Regions from separate parts of the Vagococcus penaei genome, predicted to be linked through region 2. Evidence: predicted binding sites of a transcription regulator. Region 2 holds the regulator's gene; the other holds the start of a gene.
What was found. The regulator CtsR, encoded in region 2, represses protease genes until heat stress. The targets are predictions, from matches to a motif close to TTGGTCAAAAAAGGTCAAANA.

Region 1 (3,436 bases), 1.2 Mb from region 2:
CTTTAATCGCACCAAAACCAACATTGGCTTCAATCGCACCAGTACCTGCATTGCTGGTCATGATAATGATTGTATCTTTAAAACTAACTGTTCGGCCTTTAGCGTCGGTCAAGCGTCCGTCATCTAAAATTTGTAGAAACATATGTAAGACATCAGGATGTGCCTTTTCTATTTCGTCTAATAAAATTAAACTGTACGGGTGTCGGCGAACTTGTTCAGTCAATTGTCCAGCCTCGTTGTAACCAACATAACCAGGAGGTGAACCAATTAATTTAGACACACTGTGTTTTTCCATGTATTCACTCATATCAAAACGTATCATGTGGTCAATTGAGCCAAAGAGTTCTTTGGTCAATTGTTTTGCTAGTTCGGTTTTTCCAACACCAGTGGGTCCAACAAATAAAAATGATCCAATTGGACGATTTTTATTGCTTAAGCCAATTCGATTACGTCTAACGGCTTTAGCAACTTGATCTACCGCAGAATCCTGACCAATGACAGCTTCTTTTAGGTCACGATCTAAATATTTTAATTGTGTGTGTTCTTTTTCTTTTAGGTCTCCAACAGGAATATTTGTCATTTCTTCGACCAATTTTTCCATATCTTTCGTTGTTACAACAGGGATGTCCTCAGAAGCGACTTGTTGTTCTTTCAAATCTTGCCATTTTTTAATTTGATCGCGGTAGTAGGCCGCTTTTTCAAAATCTTCTTCTTTGGATGCTTGATTTTTTTCGTATTCTGCTTGTCGTAATTTTTCTTCAATTTCTTTAGGATCAATAAATTGAATTGTCAAATTCTTTTTCGAACCAGTTTCATCTAACAAGTCAATAGCTTTATCAGGTAAATGTCTTTCAGGTAAGAAACGTACTGATAATTTGACTGCAGCTTCAATGGCTTCATCTGTATATTCAACATGATGAAAGTCTTCATAACGTGATTGAATACCTTTTAAGATTGCGATTGTTTCTTCTTCAGATGGCTCATCAACTCTTACTGGCTGTAAACGTCGTTCTAAAGCAGCATCTTTCTCAATAATTCGGTATTCATTGAGAGTTGTTGCACCCACCATTTGCAATTCTCCTCGAGCAAGTGCAGGCTTTAGAATATTGCCGGCGTCCATATTGCCATCACCGCTATTACCGGCACCCACTAATTCATGAACTTCGTCAATAAAAAGAATGATACTTGGATCATTTTTGACTTCTTCCATTAATTGTTTCATTCGTTCTTCAAATTGACCTCTGATTCCAGTTCCTTGAACGAGGGAAACAACATCTAATTGAATAACTTGTTTATTTTTTAGTTTTTGTGGCACATTGCCATCTGCTATTTTAAGGGCTAATCCTTCTACAACAGCTGTTTTACCGACGCCAGGCTCACCAATTAGAACAGGATTATTTTTTGTTCGACGGTTTAAAATTTCAATGACACGAGTAATTTCATCGTCACGACCAATTACAGGATCAATATTTCCTTGTCTTGCTTCGTTCGTTAAATTAGAACCAAATTCACTTAGTAAAGACCCATTGCTATTTCCTGATTTAGGTGAAATAGGCCCCATACCTCCAGTTTGTGTGGGAGGAGTTGTTCCGTCTTGCATCGCTTTTTGTTCTGCTAATTTTCTAAATAGTTCGTTTAAGGAATTAAAACCAAAAGGATCACTCGGTTGTCTGTTTTGCATTGATAATTCATAGTTTTTTATATGCCGATAACATGACTGACATATATCAAATTGTTGTCTTTGACCTTGGAAATCCATTTGTAAATGAATAGTTGCTTCATTTTTTTGGCAGTTTTGACATTTCATAGGTACACTCTCCTTTAGTAAGACATAAGTCGAATAGTTAGTTGACCTATTCTGACCTTCCACTTAATTATACCAATTTTTTTTATAGTTCAAGAAAGACGCTTATCAGATTTTTAGTCCTAATTTGTGGTAGAATAGAGATATAAAAGAATGGGAGGTGTCTATCTGGTTGAAAGATTTTAAAGTAGAAATTGATAAATTAGTTTCAGGAGATTTGACAGAAATTCACATTGAACCAACTGATTTTCTTGCATTTCGTGATGCATGGTTAGACCATCCTGAAAAAAAACGTATCATTGGTGAGGCACAACATAAAGGACATGTTGTGTATCGCTTGGATAAAGATAGTTAAAGTTTTCTTAAAGTACCATATCGTTTCTAAAATTATCTGAAAAAAAGTTGTAAGAAACTGTAAAACATGGTATTCTTTATGATTGAAAGGGTTGTATTTTTTTAATAATGATTTTTCGTTATTTTAAAGTGTAATCCATCAAAATAATATAGTTGTTAAAGGAGAAAGATCACTATGGAAAAAAGAGATTTTCACGTAATTGCAGACACAGGTATTCACGCACGTCCGGCTACTTTATTGGTTCAAACTGCGAGCAAATTTAGCTCAGACATTAACTTAGAATACAAAGGTAAATCTGTTAACTTAAAATCAATCATGGGTGTTATGTCTTTAGGCGTTGGCCAAGGTGCTGACGTAACAATCTCTGCTGAAGGTGCTGACGAAGCAGATGCAGTGGCAGCTATTGCAGAAACAATGAAAAAAGAAGGTTTATCTGAATAATGACTAAACAGTTAAAAGGTATAGCCGTAAGTGATGGGATTGCAGTTGCTAAAGCTTATCTTTTAGTAGAGCCGGATTTATCATTTGAAAAAATCACAATTAGTGATATTGACAATGAAAAGGCTCGCCTATCTGATGCACTAGCGCAATCAACAAAAGAACTTCAAAAAATCCGTGATAAAGCAGCTAAAAGTTTAGGTGAAGAAGAAGCACAAGTTTTTGACGCACATTTAATGGTTTTAGCTGATCCAGAATTAATTGGTTCGATTGAAAGTAACATTAATGACAATAAAGTGAATGCAGAATCAGCATTAAAAGATGTCGCTGATACTTTTGTTAGCATGTTTGAATCTATGGTAGATAATCCGTATATGCAAGAGCGTGCTGCTGATATTCGTGACGTGACTAAACGTGTCATGAGCCATTTGCTAGGTGTTAAATTACCAGATTTATCAATGATTAACGAAGAAGTTATCGTGATTGCTGACGACTTGACTCCAAGTGATACTGCACAACTAGATCGTAACTTTGTGAAAGCATTCGTTACCAATATTGGTGGGCGGACATCACATTCAGCGATTATGGCTCGTTCTCTAGAAATTCCTGCAGTTGTAGGAACTAAAGATATTACTGAGCATGTTGTTGAAGGTGATATGTTAGCTGTTGATGGTATTGAAGGTATTGTTATCGTTAATCCTTCAGCAGAAGAAGTCTCTGACTTTGAAGGGAAAACAAAAGCCTTTTCAGACTTGAAAGCCGAATGGGACAAGTTAAAAGATGCTAAAACTGAAACTGCTGATGGTAAACACTTTGAATTGGCGGCGAATATTGGTACG
Region 2 (3,436 bases):
TCAATCCACTACGTGATCGACGAATAGCTTTAGATACCGCAGTAACTGCCTCATCTTGACCAACGACACGCTGATGTAGAACAGATTCTAAGTCCAACAACCGTGTGCTTTCGGTTTTCTCAACTTCTCGTAACGGCACACCAGTCCATTGTGACACAACATGTGCAATATCAGCATCAGTCACTTGCGTCAAATAACCATTATTTTGGGCTTCTTGTTTTGCGACTAATTTATCTAGCTTATCGATTGCTGTTTTTTCTTGACGACGTATCTTTTGTGCCTTTTCAAAATCTAGTTGTTTAATTGCTTCTTCTTTTTCTATCAGTAATTGTTGAACAACTTTTTCTTGCTCAGAAAATGGTGTCCCTTGATTAGCCATACGTAATTTTGCACGGGCTGCCGCCTCATCGATCAAGTCAATTGCCTTGTCAGGTAATTGTCGTTCAGTGATATAACGATGAGATAGTTGAACAGCTGCTCCAATTGCCTCATCTGTAATTTCAACATTATGGAATCGTTCATAGCGCTGACGTAACCCCTGTAACATGGTTGCTGTTTCTTCAGTTGTGGGTTCTTCAACTAATATTTTAGCAAACCGTCGTTCTAAAGCAGCATCTTTTTCAATATATTTTTGGTATTCATTGAGCGTTGTTGCTCCAATTGTTTGTAATTCACCACGCGCCAAGGCAGGTTTCATAATATTAGATGCATCAATTGCTCCTTCAGCACCACCAGCACCAATCATCGTATGTAATTCATCAATGAATAAAATAATATTACCTTCAGTACGAATTTCATCAATCATTTTTTTCATACGACCTTCAAATTCACCACGGTATTTAGTACCAGCGATAACTGTGCCCATATCTAACATCATTAAACGTTTGTTTAACATGTCTTGTGGTACTTCACCTGAGACAATTTTTTGAGCGAGACCTTCAACAATTGCCGTTTTACCGACACCAGGTTCACCAACTAAGACAGGATTGTTTTTAGTTCGACGTGATAAGACTTGTAATAACCGTTCGACTTCAATTTCACGACCGACTACGGGATCCAATTTTTGTCTCCGAGCCATCTCTGTCATATCACGTGCTAGAGAATTAAGCATTGGTGTTTGCTCATCACTATTAGCCTCTTTTTTAGGGCGTTTTTTAGCCATAGACGAGCCATCATTAGTCATGCCGATCCGTCTTAGCAACTCACTTTTAACACTTGGAATAAATAAGCCTTCTGTAACTAATAATTGTGTTGCCGAAATAATTTCATTATTCAACATAGCTAATAAAATATGTTCCGTTCCTATGCCTGTAGCATCTAATTTTTTGGATTCATCTTCAGCAAATTTTAAAATTTGTCTAGCACGTGGCGAATAAGGAACTAACTGATTTTCCGGAATTTCAGGTTGCTCATCAGAGCTATATGGAATGTCTTCAAAAATCATATCCAAAATTCGTTCATCATCTAAATCAAATAAACTTAAAACTTTACTAGCAATACCTTTTTTTTCTTTCGCTAAACCATATAAGATATGTTCGGTTCCAACCATATCTTGTTTAGTCAAACGGGCACATTCCTGTGCATATGATAAAACGTCTCTCACACGTTGCGTAAATAATTCATCTCTCATCCGGTTCACTCCTATCTTCATATCTTAAATGTTCCAATAATTCAAGCATCATTTGAGCCCTTAAAAAGCTACTATTATCTAATGCTAATAATCCTTTAGAATTTAATAATACAGAAAAAAATTTGTTTTTCTCGTGGACTAATCCATTCATGAATCGCCAACTGATCTAATAGCGCCCTTGCATCACTTTCAGTTAGCTCTGAACCAACTAAAGTTGTAAAATCTGTTAAATCATCACTGTTCGCTAACAATTCGATTTTAAAAATCCGAATATAGCCACCACCACCACGCTTACTTTCTACTTTATATCCTTTAGGAATAGTGAAACGAGTATTAATGACATAATTAATTTGCGAAGGTACACACTCAAAGCGCTCGGCAATTTCAGAGCGTCGAATCTCAATCTGATCCGATGCTTCTAATATCTTTTTTAAATACGACTCAATCATATCAGACATATTTCGATTATTCATTATTGCACCACCTTATTGACTATATCTGACCTTAATTATATCAGAATTAGTCAACAAGTTGATAGTATTTCGATCAATTAAATGAATTATGCGCAAGGTCTTATAACTAGCGATTAGGTACTAGTGTAAAACGTTTAAAAGCTTTATTCAAATAAAAAGATTAGAACTTTCCCTAGTCTTAATAATTTAATCACTTTTAATAATATACGCAATTAAGCTAAAATTTACGAAAAAATATGACGAGAGCTAACTAAAGCTCCCGTCATAAATCAAACTATTCAATTAGTAAAAACTATCAGTTCAAAATACAATAAAATTCTATTACATCATATCTGGTGATTGGATACCTAATAGTCTTAAACTTTCTTTAATAACTACAGATACTGAATAGACTAATGCTAAACGTGCCTCTTTTTGATCATCATCAACTAGGATTTTATGTTTTGAATAATATTTATTGAATTTTTGCGATAAATCAATAACATATTTTGCGATGACTGATGGCTCATATTTTACTGCAGCTTCTTCAACCTTACTTGGGAAATTATTTAAACTTTTTACAACTTCCCATGAATCAGGATCATTTAAAGTTAACACTTCTTTCTTACCATCATTGTGCCAATCAGATTTTCTTAAAATACTCTCACAACGTGAACGAGTATACTGAACGTAAGGGCCAGTTTCACCTTCAAATTGAATTACATCTTCCAAATTAAAATCAAATGAATTCATACGATCATTTTTTAAATCATGGAAAATAACAGAACCAATTCCGACTTGGTGTGCGACTTCATCTTTATTTTCTAAATCAGGATTTTTCTCTTCAATTTGTTGTCTAATTGAATCCACGGCTTCATTCAGAACTTCTTCAAGTAAAACAACTTTCCCCTTACGCGTTGATAATTTTTTCCCACCTTGCGTAATTAAGCCAAAAGGAATATGGTGAATATTTTTTGCCCAATCATAGCCCATTTCTGTTAAAACAGCTTTTAATTGTTTGAAATGAATCGATTGTTCATTACCAACCACGTATAAAGCTTGAACAAAATCATAGTTTTCAATTCGATACAAAGCTGATGCTAAATCACGAGTTAAGTAAAGTGTTGCTCCATCTGACTTACGAATTAAAGCCGGGTTTAAGTCATATTTTTCTAAATCAACAATGTCTGCACCTTTGTCTGGTTTCAATAAATTTTTCTCTTCTAATAAATCAATTACGCGATCCATTTTATCGTTGTAGAATGATTCACCATTATATGAATCAAACGTAATACCCAGCATATCGTAGATACGTTGGAATTCGCTTAATGATTCTGATCTAAACCATTCCCAT

Region 1: BW732_RS01345 (ATP-dependent Clp protease ATP-binding subunit) is a predicted target of CtsR. The motif match lies at 1,846-1,866, and genes of this name have one in related genera.

Annotation. Positions count from the first base shown of each region.
Region 1 covers NZ_CP019609.1:288,897-292,332, reverse strand. Annotated here, with positions in the region: gene BW732_RS01345 (ATP-dependent Clp protease ATP-binding subunit) at 1-1,807, opposite strand, end outside; gene BW732_RS01340 (hypothetical protein) at 1,977-2,159, shown strand; gene BW732_RS01335 (phosphocarrier protein HPr) at 2,334-2,600, shown strand; gene ptsP (phosphoenolpyruvate--protein phosphotransferase) at 2,600-3,436, shown strand, end outside.
Region 2 covers NZ_CP019609.1:1,441,311-1,444,746, reverse strand. Annotated here, with positions in the region: gene BW732_RS06905 (ATP-dependent Clp protease ATP-binding subunit) at 1-1,630, opposite strand, end outside; gene BW732_RS06900 (CtsR family transcriptional regulator) at 1,726-2,103, opposite strand; gene argS (arginine--tRNA ligase) at 2,425-3,436, opposite strand, start outside.